Regions from separate parts of the Bacillus sp. MT94 genome, predicted to be linked through region 4. Evidence: riboswitches for the same ligand, from Rfam matches in the RefSeq annotation. Region 4 holds a riboswitch; each other region holds the start of a gene.
The links. Region 4 has a riboswitch for S-adenosylmethionine ahead of AC1Q51_RS24425 (methionine ABC transporter ATP-binding protein). Riboswitches for the same ligand answer to the same signal wherever they lie in the genome.

Region 1: it holds a riboswitch for S-adenosylmethionine, as region 4 does, so the genes downstream of both, AC1Q51_RS08560 (bifunctional homocysteine S-methyltransferase/methylenetetrahydrofolate reductase) here and AC1Q51_RS24425 (methionine ABC transporter ATP-binding protein) in region 4, are expected to answer to the same signal.
Region 2: it holds a riboswitch for S-adenosylmethionine, as region 4 does, so the genes downstream of both, AC1Q51_RS19885 (M20 family metallopeptidase) here and AC1Q51_RS24425 (methionine ABC transporter ATP-binding protein) in region 4, are expected to answer to the same signal.
Region 3: it holds a riboswitch for S-adenosylmethionine, as region 4 does, so the genes downstream of both, mtnW (2,3-diketo-5-methylthiopentyl-1-phosphate enolase) here and AC1Q51_RS24425 (methionine ABC transporter ATP-binding protein) in region 4, are expected to answer to the same signal.

The regions. Positions count from the first base shown of each region.
Region 1 is NZ_JBXAEZ010000002.1:544,710-550,780, forward strand. It holds gene metH (methionine synthase) at 1-1,121, opposite strand, end outside; gene AC1Q51_RS08560 (bifunctional homocysteine S-methyltransferase/methylenetetrahydrofolate reductase) at 1,121-2,953, opposite strand; SAM riboswitch class I at 3,024-3,133, opposite strand; SAM riboswitch class I at 3,337-3,447, shown strand; gene metI (cystathionine gamma-synthase/O-acetylhomoserine thiolyase) at 3,542-4,654, shown strand; gene metC (cystathionine beta-lyase) at 4,651-5,814, shown strand; gene AC1Q51_RS08575 (cysteine hydrolase family protein) at 5,979-6,071, shown strand, end outside.
Region 2 is NZ_JBXAEZ010000005.1:343,110-349,180, reverse strand. It holds gene AC1Q51_RS19895 (VOC family protein) at 209-601, opposite strand; gene AC1Q51_RS19890 (AAA domain-containing protein) at 713-3,022, shown strand; SAM riboswitch class I at 3,099-3,200, shown strand; gene AC1Q51_RS19885 (M20 family metallopeptidase) at 3,289-4,494, shown strand; gene AC1Q51_RS19880 (Lrp/AsnC family transcriptional regulator) at 4,661-5,101, opposite strand; gene AC1Q51_RS19875 (SDR family oxidoreductase) at 5,270-6,034, shown strand.
Region 3 is NZ_JBXAEZ010000002.1:353,840-359,910, reverse strand. It holds gene AC1Q51_RS07475 (NAD(P)-dependent oxidoreductase) at 1-501, shown strand, start outside; gene AC1Q51_RS07470 (DUF3909 family protein) at 507-839, shown strand; gene AC1Q51_RS07465 (hypothetical protein) at 875-1,150, opposite strand; gene AC1Q51_RS07460 (1,2-dihydroxy-3-keto-5-methylthiopentene dioxygenase) at 1,450-1,962, opposite strand; gene AC1Q51_RS07455 (methylthioribulose 1-phosphate dehydratase) at 1,940-2,578, opposite strand; gene mtnX (2-hydroxy-3-keto-5-methylthiopentenyl-1-phosphate phosphatase) at 2,575-3,234, opposite strand; gene mtnW (2,3-diketo-5-methylthiopentyl-1-phosphate enolase) at 3,231-4,475, opposite strand; SAM riboswitch class I at 4,540-4,645, opposite strand; gene AC1Q51_RS07440 (pyridoxal phosphate-dependent aminotransferase) at 4,710-5,888, opposite strand; gene AC1Q51_RS07435 (carbon-nitrogen family hydrolase) at 5,903-6,071, shown strand, end outside.
Region 4 is NZ_JBXAEZ010000008.1:187,468-193,538, reverse strand. It holds gene pruA (L-glutamate gamma-semialdehyde dehydrogenase) at 1-2, shown strand, start outside; gene AC1Q51_RS24435 (acyltransferase) at 561-1,709, shown strand; gene AC1Q51_RS24430 (cysteine hydrolase family protein) at 1,809-2,366, opposite strand; SAM riboswitch class I at 2,609-2,714, shown strand; gene AC1Q51_RS24425 (methionine ABC transporter ATP-binding protein) at 2,837-3,856, shown strand; gene AC1Q51_RS24420 (methionine ABC transporter permease) at 3,846-4,511, shown strand; gene AC1Q51_RS24415 (MetQ/NlpA family ABC transporter substrate-binding protein) at 4,533-5,387, shown strand; gene AC1Q51_RS24410 (YiaA/YiaB family inner membrane protein) at 5,757-5,993, shown strand.

The sequences.
Region 1 (6,071 bases), on a different contig from region 4:
ATATCAATAATATGAGCATTTTTCTTCACTTGCGCTCTTGCCACTTCAGCAGCCTCTTCAAATTTCCCTTCTGCTACTAATCGTTTAAATTTACGTGATCCAATAACATTCGTTCTTTCACCTACAAATAACGGTCTCATAGACTCATCATATTGCAGTGCCTCTAATCCACTAATTCCATGTCCTTCTCTCTCATGATGGTCACGAGGCTTAAGAGATGCTAGTGCTTCTTTCATTGCTTTTATATGTTCTGGTGTCGTGCCACAACAACCACCGATAATATTAACCCATCCTTCTTCAGCAAATTGCTTCACCTTTTTAGCGAGAGAAGATGGAGACTCATGGTAATGTCCATCTTCATCAGGAAGACCTGCATTTGGATAACAAGAAATGTAACACTCCGATAAATCAGATAGTGAACGAATATGGTCCCTCATAAACTCCGGACCAGTCGCACAATTTAACCCAACAGATAATGGTTTCATATGTTCTACTGATAAATAAAAAGCTTCAATTGTTTGCCCAGCCAGAGTCGTTCCCATTGGCTCAATCGTTCCTGAAATCATAATAGGAACCGTTTTTTTCAGTTCTTCAAAAGCAGCTTGAATTCCAATATAAGCTGCTTTCACGTTACGCATATCTTGACTCGTCTCAACGAGTAATACATCAACTTCTCCTTTTAATAATCCTCGTGCCTGCCTTGTATAAGCCTCAATCAATTCTTCAAAAGTCACACCACCAGTAACACTAATTGCTTTCGTTGTTGGTCCCATCGCTCCCGCAACATATACTTCCTTACCGCTTTCTTTAACAGCTTGCTTCGCCAAAAGTGCTGCCTTTTCATTTAGTTCTTCATCTAAATGAGACAGCTCATAATCACTTAGTACAATATTCGTTGCCCCAAATGTATTTGTTTCAATAATATCCGCTCCAGCTTCAATATAAGCTTTATGAATCTTTAAAATAACGTCTGGTCTTGTTTCTACTAAATATTCATTACAGCCCTCGTACTCTTCTCCTCCGAAATCTTCAGCAGTTAAATCCTCTTGCTGAATCATTGTTCCCATTGCACCATCTAATATTAAAATGCTATTTTGTAATTTTTCTTCTATACACTTCATCAATTAATACCTTCTTTCACTTCTTGCTTTTCTCTTACATATTTAACAAGATGTTCTGTAATTTCATATTTTAAAAATGGTGTAATAAGATAAATACCATTAAAATATTTCATCGCTGCGTCGATCAATTCTTGCGAAATGCGAATCCCTTCCTCAATTGCCGCCTCTTTCGTTTCGTCTCCATCCATTCTCTCTCTTATTTCTTCTGGAAGAGTAATACCCGGTACCTCAAAATGAAGAAAATCTGCATTCCGCTTACTTACTAACGGCATAATTCCAATAAAAATAGGTTGTTCCAAATGCTTTGTCGCTTCATACACTTCTTCAATTAACGCGATATCGTAAATTGGCTGAGTTAAAAAATATTCCGCTCCAGCATCTATTTTTCGTTCCATTCGCTTAACCGCTGCTTTTAAGTGCCTCACGTGAGGATTAAATGCGCCGCCTACAGAAAACCTTGTCGCCGGTCCAATTGATTTCCCTAAAATTGAACGTCCATCGTTCATTTCTTTAATCATTTTAATGAGCTCAATAGAGGACAAATCGTATACAGAAGTTGCACCAGGAAAATCACCAACGCGCGCTGGATCACCAGTTAAAGCTAACACTTCTTCCATCCCTAACGCCGATAAACCTAACAAATGAGATTGTAGTCCAATGACGTTATGATCCCTACACGTTAAATGTGTCAATACCGGGATATCATGCTTCGTTAATAACGCACCCATTGCCATATTAGAAATACGAGGCGATGCTAATGAATTATCTGCTAGAGTAATAGCATCTGCTCCCGCTCTTTTTAAAGCTCTTGCTCCTTCAAAAAACCGCTGTGTATCTAACGTTTTCGGTGGATCTAATTCCACTACAACTGTCGTTTGTTTTTTCGCTTTCTCTGCTAGAGTGACGTGAGCCTTCGAACGTTTCTCATGCGTATGAACAACTTTCGGCCTTTGAATGGTGTCTTTTTCTATTACAGGTGTAACATTCGCAACAGCGTGCTTCATACTTTGAATATGTTCTGGAGTCGTACCACAACAACCACCTAATAACCGAATACCTTGCTCAATAAATCTCGGCGTCATCGCCTCAAAATAAGCTGGGCTTCCCTCATATACGTAACGTCCCTCCACATAATTCGGGAGACCTGCATTTGGGTATGCTGATAAATAGCCATTTTGCGGAATCGATATCATTTTGAAAGCCTCCGTCATATGAAGCGGCCCTAGTTGACAATTTAATCCAACAACATTTGCACCGTAATCTATAAGTTGCTTTAATATTTCATTGACATCATTTCCATTTTGAGTCGTACCTGCTTCATGTAACGCTAATTGAGCAACAATTGGAATGTTCGTTTGCTTACGCAATACTTTAACAGCATGAAGTAATTCAAATTCATCGTAAAAAGTTTCTAATAGTAATCCATCAACCTGTTCTTCTAGTAAAGCCCCTGCCTGTTCAAGTAGCATAAACTCCCTTTCCATATCAGTCGTTGTAACGGCTCCGATATGTTTCATACCACCAATTGTTCCTAAAATTGCATTTTTATCTGTCACAGATGCTTTCGCCAGTTTTACTGCCGCTCTATTAATTTCTGTAACTTGATTTTCTAAGCCGTACATACGTAATTTCGCCTCATTTGCTCCATACGTATTCGTTTGAATTACATCTGCTCCAGCAGCTACATATTGTTTATGAATCGATATAATTAAGTCTGGATCAGATACATTCAATTCTTCAAAGCTACTTTGCAAGCCATGTGAATGCAATAACGTCCCAACCGCACCATCACCTATTACAATTCCTTTTGATAATAAATCTAGTAATTTCACGAATCTCCCTCATTTCTATCAATATAAAAACCCCCTCTTCACTTTGAAGAGGGGGACATAATCGTTCCTCCTCTTATTATGCAAAACATTCGTTTTGCAGGTATTAGCACCGTTTCAAACATTTCGTTTGAAGGTTGCCGGGTTTCACAGGGCCTTTCCCTCCACCGCTCTCAATAAGAGTTGTCTTTATTATTTTATTTATGTAGCTAAAAGGAAATGCGTTCCCCTTTTAACAATGTTTGTTAATTTTTTAATAAATTTAGCATGCACAAAAGTAAAAGTCAATGACACTTGCGGAAAAATAAAAATTTTTCAAAATAAAGTTGCAATTCAATTATCTTTTGTTGTAAAGTTAAAAACATAATAAAAATTTCATACGAACATTCTTATCTAGAGAGGTAGAGGGACTGGCCCTGTGACGCCTCAGCAACCATTAACATTTTGTTAATAAGGTGCTAATTCCAGCAAATTGTGAAAGATTTGACAGATGAGAAGAAGACTCTATTCAAACCGAAAGCCTTCTTCTTAGAAGGCTTTTTTTATTTTATATTCACTTAATGTTTCAATTTAAAAAGGAGGAATTTTCACATGTCAACAATCGAAACAAAACTAGCACAAATCGGCAATCGCAGTGAAACTACAACTGGAACGGTTAATCCACCAGTTTATTTCTCAACCGCTTATCGTCATGAAGGAATTGGTAAATCTACTGGCTTTGACTATTCACGAACTGGCAATCCAACTCGAGGTCTTTTAGAACAGGCAATCGCAGACTTAGAATATGGCGAACAAGGTTATGCCTGTAGTTCAGGGATGGCGGCTGTTCTCCTCGTCCTTTCTCTATTCCGCTCTGGAGACGAACTTATTGTATCTGAAGATTTATACGGTGGAACGTATCGATTATTTTCTGAACATGAAAAAAAGTGGAATGTTCGATGTAGATACGTAAATACACAGTCTATTAAACAAATTGAGCAAGCTATCACAACTGAAACGAAGGCTATTTTCATAGAAACTCCAACTAATCCATTAATGCAAGTTACTGATATTGCTGCTGTCGCAACTGTAGCGAAAAGGCACGGACTACTTCTTATTGTAGACAACACATTCTACACACCTTATATACAGCAACCATTAACAGAAGGTGCTGACATTGTACTTCACAGCGCAACGAAATATTTAGGGGGACATAACGATGTACTAAGCGGACTTGTCGTTGCAAAAGGAAAGGAACTTTGTGAAGAAATCGCTCATTATCATAATGCATCAGGTGCAGTTTTAAGCCCATTTGACTCATGGTTACTAATTCGCGGTATGAAAACGTTAGCGCTTCGCATGAGACAGCATGAAGAAAATGCGAAAGCAGTTGTTGCATATTTAAATGATGAAGACGGGGTGACAGATGTATTTTATCCTGGAAGAGGCGGCATGATTTCATTTCGCCTTAAAGATGAAGCTTGGATTAATCCATTCTTACAATCTTTATCCTTAATTACATTTGCCGAAAGTCTTGGTGGTGTAGAAAGTTTAATGACTTATCCAGCAACGCAAACACATGCTGATATTCCTGAAGAAATTAGAACAGCAAACGGTGTATGTAATCGTCTTCTTCGATTCTCCGTTGGCATTGAAAATAGTAACGATTTAATTCAAGACTTAAAGCAAGCCATTAAACTTGTAAAAGAAGGTGTAAGAATATGAGTTATTCTATAGATACACTCTTACTACACAACCAATATAAACATGACTCGCAAACAGGAGCTGTGAACGTTCCTATCTATAACACATCAACTTTTCACCAGTTTGATGTAGATACGTTCGGAAAATATGACTATAGCAGGTCAGGAAATCCAACTCGTGAAGCTCTTGAAGATATCATTGCTTTATTAGAAGGTGGAACAAAGGGATTCGCCTTTGCATCAGGCATTGCAGCGATTTCCACTGCATTCCTCCTTCTTTCACAAGGTGATCACGTACTCATTTCAGAAGATGTATACGGAGGAACTTACCGAGTGATAACTGAGGTACTCTCCCGTTACGGTGTTTCACATACATTTGTTGATATGACCAATTTAGAAGAAATAAAACAAAGCATTAAACCAAATACAAAGCTCTTTTATGTAGAAACACCTTCTAATCCACTTTTAAAGGTGACAGATATTCGCGAGGTTTCTAAACTTGCAAAATCTATTGGGGCTCTTACTTTTGTTGATAATACATTTTTGACACCACTATTCCAAAAACCACTTGAACTTGGAGCTGATGTTGTTCTTCATAGTGCCACAAAATTTATTGCTGGGCATAGTGATGTTACTGCCGGATTAGCAGTAGTAAAAGATGCAGAACTCGCTCAAAAGCTTGGATTTTTACAAAATGCATTCGGTGCTATTTTAGGACCTCAAGATTGTTCTCTCGTACTTCGCGGTCTAAAAACATTACATGTACGCCTCGAGCATTCAGCTAAAAATGCCAATAAAATTGCACATTATTTACAAGAGCACACTAAAGTACAAAATGTCTATTATCCGGGATTACAAACACATCTCGGATTTGATATTCAACAATCTCAAGCAACATCAGCTGGAGCAGTCTTATCATTTACTTTGCAGTCAGAAGATGCACTCCGCCAATTTTTATCAAAAGTAAAATTACCTGTTTTTGCAGTTAGTTTAGGAGCTGTAGAGTCAATTCTTTCTTATCCAGCAAAAATGTCACATGCAGCACTGTCGCAAGAAGCTCGTGATGAAAGAGGAATCTCTAATTCATTACTTCGGTTATCAGTCGGTCTTGAAAATGTTAACGATTTAATATCCGATTTTGAAAATGCCCTTTCTTATGTAGAAGAACCTGTAAATGCATAGAGAAAAAAGAAGATATGAGAATAGGTTTTCATATCTTCTTTTTATGCGATTTAGTTATAGTCATTTGAAATTTTTCTTATAGTCCATAAAAAATAAAAGTATATCATCTATTTCTAAATAATGGATTAATTGATATATTAAGAAATAAAAAAGGGGGGAAAATAATGGATACTTGTGCAGATATTTTAATCGTTATCGATTTACAAAATGGCGTATGTTATGGCGGAGAGCATTTATTTGATTTACAGAACTTACTA
Region 2 (6,071 bases), on a different contig from region 4:
TGAGTAAAGCCCCTTTAACAATATTAGGGGGCTTTTTAAATTTCTACATATTTAAGGTTACGTCACATCAATATCAAGTTAAAAGTAAATTTTAAGAATAAACCTATAGAGGATATTTTATAGTGAATCAAGATCCTTTTACAAAGTTGTAGGCATTAAACTCCTACGGCTTTTATTATACTTTATTGAAGTAAAAAGTCTCTTCAGATTATCTCTCCGTTTCAAAAAACTCAATCCACTCCCCATCAGGACCAGCGAAGAATATGTAACGTGTTCCATCTGGTAATGTTTCGATTTCTTCTCCTAGTAAAAAGGTTACTGCGTGTTTCTTTAGTCTCTCGATTTCATCTTCTAATGAATCTACCTTAAAGCAAATGTGATGTACTTTTCCTTCTGCTGGCAAGGAAGAATTGTAGCCTTCAATTAATTCGAGTAGCGTTTCTTTCGATTCTTCCACACCTAAAAAAGCGAGTTTTAAGTCTGGATTCGGGTGCCCCATACGTTGAAGGAGCTGTAAGCCGACTACTTCTTCATAAAATGAGATAGATGCTTCTAAGTTTGCAACCATAAGTCCTACGTGTTCAATTCTTCTAACTGGCATGTAGATTCCTTCTTTCTGAAAATTATATACAATATATTATTGAAAATTAAGAAAATAAGCAAGATAAAAACCTTACAAATTTTAGCGTGTTGTATGGTATAGTGAGAAAGTATGTTTGGGGAGAAGGAAGGAGATTATACGATGAATACACCTACTCAAACTCCTTCATTATCAGAAACGATGAAAGAGTGGCATTATGCATTAGCATATGAAATTAAACATTGGAAAACGATAGGTGGTAGTAAAATTTCTATCATGAACGGTCGTTTTTTATATACAGATTATGAGAATACAGTGTATGTATTTCAGCTTATTTCGGAAGTAAGCTTACCTGAAGGTTCACCAATTCGAATTGAGTTCGATGGTGAGGAAGCGACAGGAGAAGTATTATCTGTACATGGATTAGAAATAGAACTGAAATTAAATGATTATATACAAGGTGAAATAAGAGAAGCGGTTTTATACAGTGAACCGTGGCAACTTTTAGAGCAACTGCAAGAGCGATTGAAAGAAGCACGTAAAGATAAGCTAAAACGTAATCGTATAAAGCGTCTCGTTGATGGGACGAGCAGTCCGAAACATATTGAGAAGATGAAAAATCCGAAAAATGAACTGGCATATCGCGCATTTTACAATCCGACAACGTACGTATGGGGACCACCTGGAACAGGGAAGTCTTACAATTTATCACGTATTATTTCGGCTCATTATCAAAAAGGAAAATCGGTACTTGTGTTAGCTCATAGTAACGCGGCAGTAGACGTATTAATGAGTGAAGTAACGAAGCAAATTGAAAAGAAAAAGAAATGGACGCCTGGCGAAATTGTTCGTTACGGTTATAGTCAGCATGAACATATACGAAATCATGGAACGTTACTTGCATCGAAATTAGTTGAAACGACGAACGGATCATGGGGTGAGGAAAGACTCTACTTAGAAGAGACACGCCAAGATCTTCGTGAAAAAATCTTATCGTATAAAGCAACATCTGCTGATAAGAAGCGTATACAAGAGATTGAAAGTGAGCTTCGAAAGCAAAAGGCGAAAATTAAAGAAGTAGAAAAAGAATATATTGAAAATGCGAAAGTAATTGGTGCAACTTTATCGAAATGTGCCATTGATTCACTTATTTATGAGCGTACATTCGATTTAGTTGTCGTAGATGAAGTGAGTATGGCGTTCGTTCCGCAAATCGCATTAGCTGCTTCACTTGGGAAACGTATCGTCGTTTGCGGTGACTTTTTACAGTTACCTCCAATTGCGATGGCGAACCATGAACTCGTTCGCAAATGGCTTGGGGAAGATATGTTTTACCATGCTGGGATTGTTGAGTCTGTTAATAAATCAGAAGCACACCCAAACCTATTTATATTGCAGGAACAAAGACGTATGCATGCGGATATATCGAAGTTTACGAATTCGTTTATTTATAAAAATAGAGTATACGATCATCCGTCTGTTTCAGAGCGTAAAGAACTTGCGCAATTGCAGCCGTTCGCAAATGAAGCGAGTGTTTTATTTGATACGAGCCAAATGGGAGCTTTTTCGTTAAAAGATGCTGCTTCTGGTTCCCGTTTTAACATTATGTCTGGTTTAGTAGCGATGCAAATGATGTTAATCGGATTGTTAGACGGTGTTCAGTCGATTGGTGTTGTGACACCTTACAGGGCGCAGTCACGCTTTTTATCGACGTATATTAGAGAAATGTTGCAGAGAACGAAATATCAAAACATACCAGTTTTAGCGGCGACAGTTCATAAGTTTCAAGGTTCTGAAAGAGATATGATGATCTTTGATACGGTTGACAGTTATCCGCAAGAACGACCTGGCGTGTTATTCTTTGACCATAAAAATCATCGCCTCGTCAATGTAGCAGTGACAAGGGCGAGAGGGAAGTTCATTCAATTATCAGATTGCCATTATATGCGTAAAAATCTTTCTAGAAAACAAGCGTTATCACAATTAACAGCTCATATAGAACGTCACGGAGATGTGTATGATCGCACGACATCAAGACAATTGTGGGAACGGAAAATTTCGAAACGTTTACGCTGGTTTATGGAAATGAATCTTGAAGAGCCGAAAGGGCTATTAAAAGATATTTTAGCCGCAAAACGAAAAATTATTATTTCACTGCCAAGTACGAAACAAGTAGATAAACGAGTATGGCAAGCGTTAATGCGTACAAATGCACAAATAACAGTTTATAGTGATGGATCAGTTCCGCTGAAAAATGTAAAGTTACAAAGACAAAATAAAGCATTCCCATTCTTAGTAATTGATGATGAAATCTTCTGGGCAGGCGCACCGCTTACATCTCAAATGATATTTGAAGGTAGTACGGAATTTCCGTACGTATGTGCAAGACTGCAAGCACCTGAGACAATTGGTGTATTAAAAGGATTTTTAGATATTCGGTAAATTCGGATAGGAATTCCTTGACTTTTACTTGGAATGAACTTAGAATAAAAAATAATTTAATATAATTTTATGAAAATTCTTATCACGAGAGGTGGAGGGACTGGCCCTATGATACCTCGGCAGCGGATTCGTTATGAATACTGTGCCAATTCCAGCAAGGTAACTTGAAAGATAAGAAAGAAGCTCATTTTGACTGTATATACAGAAGCCTCTTTCTATCTTTTAGAAAGAGGCTTTTTTACGTGAAAATAAAAGGAGGAAGAACAATGGGAGCGACAGGAGTAACGTCACAAAGAAAAACAATTGAAGAGAGTATCGAAAGAAATAAGGAAAAGTACATAGAAACAAGTCATGATATTCATGCGAATCCAGAGATTGGTAACCAAGAGTTTTACGCATCTAGGACGTTAAGTTTATTGCTAGGCAGTGCAGGATTTCAGTTGCAGCACAATATAGCTGGACATGAAACGGGGTTTATTGCGCGAAAAAGTTCTGGAAAACAAGGACCGGCAATTGCATTTTTAGCGGAGTACGACGCTTTACCAGGATTAGGCCATGCGTGTGGTCACAATTTAATTGGCACAATTAGCGTTGCAGCAGCAATTGCATTATCAGAAACACTTGAAGAAATTGGCGGGGAAGTTGTCGTGTTTGGTACACCAGCAGAAGAAGGTGGGCCAAATGGTAGCGCGAAATCAAGTTATGTAAAGGCAGGTTTATTTAAAGACATTGATGCGGCGCTTATGATTCATCCGAGCGGAAAAACAGCGACAACGAGTCCTTCACTAGCAGTCGATCCACTTGATTTTCATTTTTACGGAAAAACAGCTCACGCTGCAGCTTCACCAGAAGAAGGGATTAATGCATTAGATGCGGTTATTCAGCTCTATAACGGTATAAACGCACTTCGCCAACAACTTCCGTCAGACGTGAGAATTCATGGCGTCATTACAGAAGGCGGAAAAGCACCTAACATTATTCCTGACTATGCCGCGGCTAGGTTCTTCATCCGTGCAGCAACGCGAAAGAGATGCGCGGAAGTAACAGAAAAAGTAAGAAACATTGCTGAGGGAGCAGCGTTAGCAACAGGTGCAAAAGTAAAAATCCATCAATTCCAAAATGAAATCGATGAATTACTCGTAACAAAAACATATAACGATATCGTAGCGGAAGAACTAGAACTATTAGGTGAAGATGTAAATCGTAAAGAAAGAGTAGGGATTGGTTCAACCGATGCAGGAAACGTCAGCCAAGTTGTGCCGACAATTCATCCGTACATTAAAATTGGTCCAGATGACTTAATTGCGCATACGAATGAATTTAGAGAAGCAGCACGTTCAGAACTAGGAGATAAAGCATTAATTACATCGGCAAAAGCATTAGCGAATACAGCGTATCGATTAATTACAGAAGAAGGGTTGTTAGAGAAGATGAAGGAGGAGTTTAGGGAGGCACAGAGGAATCAGGGGTAAGGGGATTAAGGCGCTCTTTTCGAAGAGCAATCTAATTAATAAGTAGAGATATAAAAAGAACATTGAAAAATCAATGTTCTTTTTTGTTTGCTAGTCATTGATTTTGTTGGTTTTTCTCAAGAAAGAGAAAATTTTACTGTTAGTGAGGATAATACGTATCCCTTTATTAGAATGATAATTTCTCCTCGAACTCACTCTTTAAAACAATTAAAGGAGATGATAATCCGAATTGCATTAACGAGTCTAAAAACGCAGCGAGGGAATCCATCGAATCGCTCATGACCTTCATCATATAATTAAATTCCCCGCTAATTCGATATAAATCAGTTACTTCAGGAGCGGCATTACAATATTGGATGAAATCAGAGCATTGGCTCGTTTTAAACATGATGAATGCTTGAATGCTTTTATTAATTTTGGAAGGCTCAAATTTCGTTCGGTAAGCCGCTATAACTCCTTGATCTTCAAGTTTATTCATACGCTCCTTTACAGCAGGTTGCGTCATGGATATAATCCGTCCTATTTCTGAAACAGAAATTCTCGCATTTTCATACAACAAGTTCATAATCTTATGATCGATTTCATCCAGTTTTACTGTGTTTTGCATTGTGTAGCCTCCTTATTTTATTTTCTAAAGTGAATCACAAATTATAACTATAATATCATAAGTGAACGAACTAAATTACCTATAAATCTGTATTTAAAATGTTTGGTTTTTGCATGAAAATATAAGTATAGGATTTATCAAAAGGGAATTTAGGAAGGTTGGAAATATATGAAGAATCTTGATGGGAAAGTAGCGTTAGTAACAGGGGCGAGTCGAGGAATTGGTCGTGCGATTGCGATGAGATTGGCAAACGACGGTGCATTAGTTGCGATTCACTACGGCCGAAATAAGGCAGCTGCAGATGAAACAATTAGTGAGATTGAATCTAATGGAGGAAAAGCGTTTTTAATTGAAGCAGAACTCAATTCAATGGATGGTGTCAAACAGTTAGTAGAACAATTGAAGAATGAATTACAAATAAGAGTTGGTACATCAGAGATTGATATTTTAGTAAACAATGCAGGGATAGGTACACAAGGGACGATTGAAAATACGACAGAAGAAATTTTTGATGAAATTATGGCCGTAAATATTAAGGCGCCATTCTTTTTAATTCAGCAAACATTACCGTTACTACGAGTAGAAGGGCGCGTTATTAACATTTCATCAGCGGAAGTAAGACTTGGTTTTACAGGGTCCATTGCATACGGTTTAAGTAAAGGTGCACTAAATACGATGACACTTCCTCTAGCTAAACATCTTGGAGAAAGAGGTATAACAGTGAATACAATTATGCCTGGATATACGAAGACAGATATAAATGCGAAATTGCTAGATGATCCGGAAATACGAAATTTTGCTACGAATTCATCTGTGTTCGAACGAATAGGGCAAGTTGAAGATATTGCAGATGCAGTAGCATTCCTTGCTTCTGCTGATAGCCGCTGGATAACAGGGCAGATTTTAGATGTTTCTGGAGGGTTTTGTTTATAGGGGCACTACTCCATACCCATCAAGCTAATCAAGTAAA
Region 3 (6,071 bases), on a different contig from region 4:
GGAGGAGATGTTGGTGCGAAAGAAGCAAAACTCGCAATTATGGTAGGTGGAGAGAAAGAAATATATGATAGATGCTTACCTTTACTTGAAAAGTTAGGAACAAACATTCAATTACAAGGACCAGCTGGGAGTGGACAACATACAAAAATGTGCAATCAAATTGCGATTGCTTCCAATATGATTGGAGTATGTGAGGCTGTTGCTTACGCGAAGAAGGCTGGATTGAATCCAGATAAAGTGTTAGAGAGTATTTCAACAGGGGCAGCAGGTAGTTGGTCATTAAGTAATTTAGCTCCTCGAATGTTAAAAGGAGACTTTGAGCCAGGATTTTATGTAAAGCATTTTATGAAAGATATGAAGATTGCTTTAGAGGAAGCAGAAAAATTACAATTACCAGTCCCAGGCTTAAGTTTGGCGAAAGAATTGTATGAAGAGTTAATTAAGGATGGCGAAGAAAATAGTGGAACACAAGTATTATATAAAAAATATATAAGGGGGTAAACGAGGTGGACCTTCAAAAGTTTGATGAGATGATTGATACTGTACAGCGAGCTACTTGTATGCAAATTAATGAAAAACAAAAAGAAGCTTTTAAACAAAAATATGATTTTGAACCAGACTTTGAATATGGAAGAGATGAGAAGGGGCATTATGTAATTCGAACCTCTAAAAAGATGTTAGAAGAAATGGAGTTTTATTTGGCATTGAAATATGATCGTGATGGAGTGGATCTTTATATGCAAGCTGAGATTGACGGTATATTTCATGTATCTGTTAGCTATGGTGAAGATGCCCTACATCTACAAGAATTGTTTCAATTTCTAGAAGAAAATAAATAAAAGTCCTCATTTGAGGACTTTTATTTATTTAGTCATTATAAGTTAGAAGCTCGGCGACATCGTTCAACTGGGAATGGGATAATTTGTGCGATGTGATTAGGACCAAATTGTTTTGTACGAGCATGGCGTATTATATAAAAAGCACACAGAATTGAAACAGGAATAGCGCCGAATAAACCAAATAATAAAGCGCTTACACAAGATGCGACAAATCCTAAAACACCAATTTCTAACTCTTCCATAATAGCTCCTAAAATAACAGGAAATGCCCCACATGTAACTCCAAGTATAAGTGCGATAAGTAAGCTCATGATTATCCCCCTCTGTTTGCGATATTATTTTCCTTCTTAGTTAATTGTAGTATATCACATGCAAAACAGAATTTTCAGAAAAATTTCAATAAATGTTCAATAAATGTTCAATAAATGTTCAAAAAATACACTTGAAAAATCAAGGCGTTAAATTTGTGATGAAATGGTACTTTTGAGTAAATAAAAAATCAGGCTTATTTCAAAAGTGAAATAAGCCTGTTCCATAGGAGGATGTATATATGTAGAGTGAATAAAAGTTTGGAAAAGGGGATCCAAGTCCTTTTATTCAACTAACTACCTTAATAGATTGGAACCCAGCCTTCAGTTGTCACAAAAATACGAATAGCTACAACTTGACGATCATCTTGCAAGGTAAAATAATGTCTTGCATTTTCTGGAACAGATATTAGATCGCCTGGCTCAAGTTCAACATCAAAGAATTTCCCATCTTTGCCTTCAATAGCGAAAATGCCATGACCACTGACGATAAAGCGGACTTCGTCGTCTGTATGATGATGTTCTTTTTGGAAATTAATTAATAATTCGTCAAGGTTAGGTGTGCTATTTGAAAGTGAAATTACATCATGTGCTTTATAACCTCGACGTGCTGAAACATCAGCGATTTCTTTTGAAAAAACAGCTAATATTTCAGCTTTGTTTTCATCTGTTAAAGAATAATTTTCATTTAAATGAGTAGGAAGTTTAGAAATATTCCATTTCTCATATAAAACGCATTCCTCTTGTAGAAATTTAGATACTTCCACTTCATTTTCAATACGAGTATTTACTTCATGAATACGAATTTGCGCCATTAGAAACGCCTCCTTGAATTGATAATAGTTTTATATGAAATTGGAATAAAAACTCATAAGCTTCTAATCTCTTCTTTGCATCAAAGCTATCTCGGCCCCATACGGTAATACCGTGGTTACGGATTAATACCGCTCCCGAATCACCTTGTATATGCTTTCGGAAGTTTTCTCCAAGCGTTGGGATATGGGCATGGTTTTCGATAATAGGAATGTGAATTGTTGCCCCTTCTTCCCAAATATCGAGAGCTTTAATAATTTCTTGATTTTGAAGGGTAACTGCATCACTATATAAATTTGTGATGACATTATTATCAGTTGTATGAACATGAAGTACGCACCCGGCATTCGTATTGTTATAAATATGTGTATGCAATATTGTTTCTGCTGAAGGGCGTAATTCAGTCTCTAAAACGGGAACTCCTACATGATCTACTAATAGAAAATCATCTGGAGTGGTTTTTGTTTTATCTTTACCGCTTGCTGTAATGAGAAAAGTAAGTGGCTCATGACTAACTTTTATAGAAATATTACCACTTGTTGCTGGGAACCAATTTCGAGTTGTTAATTCTTTTTTTATCTCGCTTAAGTCATACCATTGACGAAAAAGTTGTTTCATGATTTCACCTCCAACAAATGTTTTAATTCATTTTGAATATCATGGAATGTTTCAAACGGTGTATAAGCAATATAATTCTCTTCACACTTTGTAATAAGGAAGTCACGAGCAAATACTTTATCTGCTTGTTTCGCAGCTTGTAAATCAGTAATTGAATCTCCAATCACAATATGGAAGTCATTCGTATCACTCAATTTACGGATGAGTGATGATTTACATAATCCGCAATGATTTTGACAATGATGATCACAAGGATGAGGCCAATTCACCGTAATGTATTCATTTGAAAAATCTGTTTCATTACAGTAAATTTGCTCTTTTGGAATGAGTCCTTGTAAGAGTGGATAGACGAAGAAATCCATTCCACCTGATATAACGTAAAAAGAAATGTTATTTTCATTTACAAATTGTATAAATTCATGAAAACCATTACGAATTTCAGCAGTTTCTATTAAAAATTGAATAATTTCATCGTGCAGATGAGTAGGTATTAATCGAAATAATTGAGAAACACCTTCTTGAATAGATAGCTCTTGTGATAAAATTCTATTCTTTACTTCTTCAGCTTCTGGTGGTGCGAATTTTTCCATAATGGACATAATGTTATCATTATTTGTAATCGTGCCATCGAAATCACAAAATACTTGAATACTCATAATTTCACCTCATGAGAGGGATTTCCCCATATTTGTAGTGCACTATGCAAATTTATGTCATCTACTTCATGGAGTGGTTTATTTTGCAAAGTAGCATCAATTGCAGTACGGAAAGCTTTACCACCGCCTTGCGCTCCATTTGGATGTCCATGTATCCCGCCGCCAGCATTAATAACAACATCTTTACCGAAATCTCGTACAATAAAGGGAACGAAACCAGGGTGAATACCAGCAGATGGAACAGAAAAGCTCTTCTTGAAAAATGCATCGTCTTCAGTTAAATATTTTGAGATAGCAAGAGCTTCCTCTTTTTCTAGCGCAACACTTCCGTATGGAGATGGGAATAATGAAAAGTCAGCCCCAGCATAGCGTAGTAGCTTTCCGAGTAATAATGGAGATGAAATTCCATATAACTTAGATGCTGAATAAGCACCACTTACAGCAGGGTGTGCCATAATAGGAACTGGGATTTCATCATCTTCTGCAAGTGATTGCAGTACATCTAGTCCGTAAGCAAATACGTTAAATAATAGAATATCAGCTCCAGCTTGCACTGCACGTTTCGCATTTTCTTTTAAATCAAAAGTTCGTCCTGTTAAATTTACGGCATATAACGTTTTATGTCCGTATGTTTCATATACGGATTGTAAAACTTCTTTTCCAGATACAATGCGTTTCGTAAGTGGTGTTAATGCATTTTCAAATAATATTTCATCATCTTTTACTATATCTACACCACCACTTGCTTGATCACGTAATTGCGTTTTTAAATACCCAATATTTCGTCCAATCATTCCTTTAAAAATACTCATTAAAAGGGGACGATCATGCACTTGTAAAAGGTTTCGAATCCCATCTATCCCGAATTTTGGACCAGGAAAATGTTCTTTCAATTCTTCTGAAAAAGTTAAGTCAATTAATTTTACTTCGCCATCAAGGGATAGCTTTCCAAATGTAGTCGTTAAAATTGCTGGTAAATCTGGACTGAAGTTTAATAACGGATATTCGATTTTAATAATTCCGCGTTTTACTTTTTTACGTAAATACGAATTCGTATGTTCATGTTCAGCTAATTCCTCAATATGAATGACGTTGCCTTTATGTTGCTTTAATTGTTCTTGCAGTAATTGTGGCAAATGAGTCCAAGAGCCAATTGTTAAACCAAGTGCAATTTGCTCAGCCTTTTTTTCTAAGTTATGTGAATCATCATGGATTAAATACGTCGCTATAATTCCGCTCATTGTTATAACCTCCTAGTTAAATAAAAAAACCTCTCAGCTAAGGAGAGGTTTTTTTACAACCAGCTCCTTATCTGTCAGCATAATGCTGCGAGAATTAGCACCGTGTCTACGATTGTAGATCGGTTGCCGGGTTTCGTCGGGCTCGTCCCTCCACCTGCTCTTGATAAGAAGTATTTAGAAATGTTTAAATTTTTAAGATAACTGAATTTTGTCAGATATTTTTCATGTTGTCAATTACTTTTTGAAAAAATTTAATTTATCAATTCGATTAATGGCTTCTCGTAATCTATCTTCTGTATGCAAGAGACCAACACGGACATACCCTTCGCCATGTTCACCAAATCCAACACCAGGAGCAACTGCAACGTGTGCTTTTTCTAGTAAAATATCAGAAAATTGCTCGGATGTATAACCTTCTGGTACAGGAAGCCATGCAAAGAATGATCCGGTTGGAATGTCTACATTCCAACCAATTGAGTGACAAGCTGAAATAAGAGCGTTTCTCCGAGATTCGTAACTATTTACAAGATTTACTACACAAGACTGTGAACTTAATAGTGCTTCGCGAGCAGCATCTTGAATTGCACCAAAAATACTAACATACATATGATCTTGCAATAGGTTAATGGTTTCGATGACACTTTCATTTCCAACTGCAAAAGCAATACGCCAGCCAGCCATATTGAAAGTTTTTGATAACGTGTAAATTTCAATTCCTATATCTTTCGAACCATCTGCTTGCAAGAAACTAACAGGTTTTTGACCATCAAATCCGATAGCACCGTAAGCGAAATCGTGAACAACTAATATATTATGTTTATTAGCAAAATGAATGGTTGTATCAAAAAAATCTTTTGATGCAGTAGCACCTGTAGGGTTATTTGGATAGTTTAAAAACATTAACTTTGCCCGTTCAGCGATAGAGTCGTCAATTTTTTTATAATCCGGTAAAAAATGATTTTCTGCAATAAGCGGCATGGTTTCAAAGTGTGCCTTTGCTAAGGCAACCCCAGATAAATAATCTGGATAGCCTGGATCCGGAACGAGAATTGTATCACCAGGATTTGTAAAACAAATTGGTAATTCTACTAGTCCAGCCTTCCCACCAAACAAAATAGCAACTTCAGTTTTTGGGTTTAATTCGACGCCGTATTCACGTTTATAGAATGTAGTCACGGCTTCCTTTAAGCTTTCATGTCCGCGAAATGGCGGATATTTATGATGAATGGTCTTTTCGGCAGCATCTTGTAAAGCTTTTACGATATGCTGCGGTGTTGGTTGATCTGGATTACCTTGACCTAGATTAATAACATCGTGACCAGCTGCAACGACTTTGTTAACTTTTGCAACAAGTGAAGCGAAAAATTGTGTTGGCAATGATGTTACTATCTCAGAAGGTTGAAATAATTTCATACTTTCCACCTCTTTTGAAAGTTGTTACAATTCTAGTGACAAATGATATAATCTTTCCAGTATTTTGTAAAGAAAAAAATAAGAATGGGGCTGAAAAAATGAAAGTCGCATGTATTCAAATGGATATTGTTTTTGGAGATGTAGAAAAAAATATTGAGAATGCTAAAAATAAAATAAGCGAAG
Region 4 (6,071 bases):
AAGAAATAGTAGAGGAGCTCTTCACAAAGTGTGGAGAGCTCCTTTTAAAGTTGAAACCCCATATATTACCGTCGTTCGAAGAGAATGAGCTAAAACCTATTAATAGCGGGATAAACATGTAAACAGAAATAAAATAATGAGAAAAATTGACGTATTAGTCATATTTTTTAGTATTCATTTTGAGAATTTCCTGTATAATACAATTTGAAAGAAAATCTATGGTTCGACAAGGAACACTCCTTTCGGTTTTGCTCACTGAAAGGAGTGTTTTTTTATTGACATAGATCAAGAGTCTTGATTTCGGAATCTTCAATAATTAGATAGAAGAAAAACTCTCTATTTAAGTAGTTGATTTGGAAAATATTAAATATATAAGAAAAAAATTAAATTTATTTTTAGGATTTTGTATAGTATACTAAGTGATTTTATAATCGAATATCGAGATTTTAAGTTTTAATTATTGTTTTAATATTTATTATATTCTGGCATAATAGATTTGTACTTTTGGAAAAGACAAAAATGGTGAGGGGAAATGTTATGTGGGAAGGGATGATTGTTAGATGAATAAAAAGAATTATGTTGAATATGTTGACGTACTACGTGTATTTTCGATGTTTGCGGTAGTGTTTCTTCATACTGCTGCAGGAAGTTTACGGGGGAATATCGGTTCGGGTACTTGGCATATAACGAATGCACTGACAACTGTATTTAGTACGAGTGTACCTATCTTCTTTATGATTTCTGGTGCGATGTTAATGAGGAGTAGTAAAACGGAATCACTTAAAATAACTTATACAGAACGTTTGCCAAAATTAATTGTGCCATTTATTATATGGTCAACTATTGCTGTGTTATACTTTACGCCAAGGCCGATACAAATAACAAATGTTATTAAGAGTATTTTATACATGCCGAATCAAGCAGCGACAGTACATCTTTGGTTTATGTATGCCATTATTCCTTTGTATATTCTTTCTCCTCTTTTGAAGAAAATGGTAGATGCTTTAAGTAAAGAGCTTATAAAGTACATGTTAATTCTTTGGTTTATAGTAAGTTCGCTATTGCCAACAATTGCAGTACTAGTTCCAAATGAATTAAAACCAATATTTACGTTGTATCCTAATTTTGATATGAACTTTTTAGGCGGATATATAGGGTATTTCCTCATAGGTTATTATTTAATGACATATGAGAAGAAGGTATCCAAAAGGTTGTTACTATCCATAATCGTTATAGATACATTTTTAATTATATTGGGTACTTGGTATGCAACGGTTAAAATAGGGGAATACTCTGAGGATTTTAAGGCATACGTTAGAGTATTCGAAGTAATGCTTTCAGGTTCAATCTTCTTATTAGTAAAAGAGTATTTTAGAAATTACTCAATGAATCCGTTTATGTTTAAGTGGATACAAATTTTATCTGCTTTTTCATTTGGTGTGTATTTAATGCATAATTTAGTAGTTGTATATATTGGGAATAGATTGAATATTTGGCCAGCGCAATCAATTTGGATGTTATTAGTTGCTTTCATAATAATTACAGTTATAACAATGATAGCAATTATAATTTTTGCAAGTATAAAAATCACATGTTATCCATTAACAGGAATGAGTTTTAAGGAAGCTTCTCGTACATGTAATATTCAATTTTTATGGGGAAATTGGACTCAATCAAAAGATATTAAAAATGATAATGTATCAATGTAAATAATTAGTGAGGTTTTTATAAGTAGAATATGAATTCCTCAAAATAGGGCATGAATAGATGGTAAATATAATATAGTCGAAAAAAATCCTTTTGAATTTTCAAAAGGATTTTTTTCTTTGGACAAACTCTTTTTTGCTAAGTATTTCCGCATATATATTATTCAAACTTGCTAAAATTGTATTATGAATATAAACAGCTGGTATAGTAGCGTTCTTAAAAGAAAGGTCTTTTGTAGCACAAGCATCATGTATAACGGTACATTGAAAGCCAAAATCGAATGCAGCCCTTACTGTAGCATCAATACACATATGAGTCATCATCCCGCATACGACGACATGTTCAATGTCTAAACGCTGTAATTGCTCTAGAAGATTAGTTTCTCGGAAGCTATTTGGATAATGTTTGACTATAACGGTTTCTTCTCTAAGCGGACGTACGCTTTCGTGAATATGTACACCTTCTGTATTAGGTAGGAAAAAAGTAGCGTCATCTTTTATAGCTACGTGCTGGATATGAAAAATAGGTTCGCTGTTTGTTCTAAAGTGTTGTAATAACTGATTAGCATATTCGCTTGCTTCTACTGGATTACGCAATTCCATCTTTCCATTTGGAAAATAATCGTTTTGAATATCGACGAGTAAAAGAGCTGTTTTCATATATTTATCTGCCTCCGAGTTTCATATTCAAATAAATTTATTCAATTTGTAGAGAGGATTCTCCTGTTTAAAAATATGAGGAAGAAGAATTTTAAATAACCTTGAAAGTTACTATTTTCTCATGAATTTTCATCTGAAAATTTTAATAAAGGAATAATTAATATTTTTCTAAAAAATGTATTGACTCTTATTATTCTGAGTTCTATAATGAGAATTAATTAAATGACAATTAAATCGATACATTCTTATCCAGAGAGGTGGAGGGACTGGCCCTACGATACCTCAGCAACGGGTTTTTTAATACCGTGCTAACTCCAGCAAGCCATATAAAGGCTTGGAAGATGAGAAGATGTGAACGAGTACATATAAGTGCTCTCCTTCTTATCTTTATGGTTGATAAGAAGGAGAGCACTTTTTATTTTACCTCGAAAGCTCTACTTCAAGTTTTTACAGCATATAGGAGGGGAAAAATGATTTCTTTTAACAATGTAAGTAAAGTGTATGAATCAGCTGGGCAATCTGTTCATGCGGTGGAGGATGTAACATTATCAGTTGAGAAAGGCGAAATTTTTGGCATTATCGGTTTTAGTGGCGCTGGAAAGAGTACATTATTACGCTTAGTAAATATGTTAGAGAGACCAACGTCAGGAACGATTGCAATAGATGATAAAGATATTACATCATTATCGACGAAAGAATTACGCAAACTAAGACAAAGAATCGGAATGATTTTTCAAAGCTTTAATTTATTTAATTCAAGAACAGTGTTTGGGAATATTGCTTATCCATTAAAGTTAGCGAAATTGCCAAAGAACGAGATAAAGGAACGAGTGAATGAACTGCTGAAGTTTGTAGGGTTAGAAGATAAAGCAAACTATTATCCAGAACAGCTATCAGGGGGACAAAAACAACGTGTTGGTATTGCTAGAGCACTTGCGACATCGCCAGATATTCTTATATGTGATGAGGCAACATCAGCCTTAGATCCAGAAACGACGACAGAAATTCTAAACTTATTAAAGAAAGTAAATCGAGAATACAATTTAACAATCCTTCTTATTACACATGAAATGCATGTTGTGAAAGAAATTTGTCACCGTGTAGCTGTAATGGAGAAGGGAAAAGTTATTGAAGAAGGAAAACTGTTCGATGTTTTCACGCAACCAAAAACAAAGACGACTCAAAACTTTGTACGTTCTGTTATTAATGATCATTTACCAGAAAGTGTTCTAGCGAAAATTCAAAATGGTGGTCAAATTTATCGTCTAACATTTACTGGTGAGGAGACAGGACAGCCGGTACTATCATATATCGCAAAAAACTATAACGTCGATGTAAATGTACTGTACGGAAATATTATTGAACTTCAAAATGTGCTATTTGGAAATCTGCTTGTAGAATTGCAAGGTGAGCAGAGGGAAATTCAAAAAGCATTACAACATCTAAGACTGCAAGTGCAGCTGAAGGAGGTAGAAGCTCATGCGAGTTGATTGGAGTATATTTTGGCCGCGCATACTAGATGCGACGGGGGATACCCTCTTAATGGTAATTGTAACCCTTATATTCGCTACAATTCTGGGTATACCTCTAGGTTTACTTTTATATGTAACGAGAAAAGGAAACTTTTTAGAAAATAAATGGGTCTTTTCTATTCTTAACATCATAATTAATACAATTCGTCCGGTACCATTCATTATCTTTTTAGTAGCTTTAAGTCCACTAACGAGAAGCGTTATTGGAACGACGATTGGAACAGCAGCAGCAATTTTCCCGATGACGTTAGTCGCATCAATTGGTATTGCTAGAATGGTTGAAACAAATCTTGTTTCCGTTCCGAAAGGAGTAATTGAAGCAGCGCAAGCAATGGGCGCCTCGCCAATTAGAATTGTTTTTGAAATCCTTGTACCAGAAGCGTTAGCACCATTAATCTTAGGTGTCACATTTATGACAGTTGGTTTAATTGAATTTTCTGCAGTTGCTGGGCTTGTCGGTGGTGGCGGTCTTGGTGACTTGGCAATGACATATGGTTATCAACGTTTTGATACATCAGTTATGTTTGTAACGGTTGTTTTACTTATTATTCTCGTACAGATAGCTCAAAATTTAGGAAACTACTTTGCGAAAGTCTTGTTACGTAGATCATAAAAAGGAAGAGAGGAAAAGAAAATGAAGAAAATTTTAGCATTTGCATTATCAGCGATTGTAGGAGTCTCAGCATTAAGTGGCTGCTCAAGTGGAGACACGGGTGCAGGAGCGAAAGAAAAAGTAGTTCGCGTCGGTGTAACTGGAACGGATGGAGACGCTTGGGAAATTTTGAAGAAAAAAGCTGAAAAAGAAGGGATTAAGATTAAACTGGTGGAGTTCTCTGATTATACAACTCCAAATAAAGCTTTAGCTGATGGAGATATTGAATTAAACTCATTTCAGCATATTGCTTTCTTAGAGCAATTTAAAAAAGAGCATAAGTTAGATATTACAGCTGTTGGTACAACACAAATTGCGCCAATGGGTTTATACTCTGAAAAATATAAGAAGGCAAATGAAATTCCAGATGGTTCAGAAATTGCAATTCCAAACGATCCAACGAACCAAGCACGTGCATTAAAACTTCTTGATGCAGCTGGAGTATTAAAGCTTAAAAAAGATTTTGGCTTATTTGGAGATCCAAGCGGCATTGCTGAAAATCCGAAGAAGTTAAAAATCACGCCGGTTATCGCACAGCAAACACCTCGTGTGTTAAAAGATGTAGCGGCATCAGTTATTAATAACGGTGTTGCTGGTCAAGCTGGATTAGATCCAGCGAAGGATCCTATTTTCTTAGAAGATCCAAAGAATGAAAATGCGAAGCCTTATATTAATATTTTCGCAGCTCGTACGAAAGATAAAGATGATCCAACACTGAAAAAAGTAATTGAACTATACCATTCAAAAGAAGTAACAGATGCAATTAAGAAAGAAACAAATGATGGTTCAATTTCAGTTGATCTTTCACTTGAGGAGCTTGAAAAAATCGTAAAATAATGATTGAGTTTAATGGACTAACAGAAGGAACCCCTCCGCTGTTAGTTCGTTCAACATATAAACTTAACAAACGAACCCTAATTCTGTACCTTCCAATTTTGTATAACGTAGAATCCAATGTTTGTTAAGTAGAGTAATGGACCAGGAGTTTTCCTGGTCTTTTTTTATGAATGAAAGTAGCTAGCGAACAGTAAGGTAATCTGAAAAAACAATTGTTTAGATTGTTTTTTCAGATTAGGCAGAAAACTTTCTTTAAAATAGTATTCTTTTATGATAGATTTATAAATATAAAACTAGAATTTACATAAAAATCCATCATGGTAAATATACTTATCTATAATGGGTATACAGCTAACGAGGGGGAGAACGATGAGAAGACGTAATACGCAAGCGTTCACGTTTTTAGCATGGACTTCATTTGTTTGTGCGCTTTCAGGTATGCTAATTGGGATTTATACGTTAGATGAAACGCTTAGTGTAAAAGGATACTATTTAATTGGAACATTATTTTTAACGATGTCTTGTTTTGTATTACAAAAAACAATTCGTGATAATGAAGAAGATAACGAGAGATTTCCGAAAAATAAACCGTTAGATAAAGAGTAAATTGTAAAGAAAGGCATTTGCCTTTCTTTTTTTATGTAAAAATGGCGTAAGTACTCTGTGTTGACTTGCTTGAAGTAC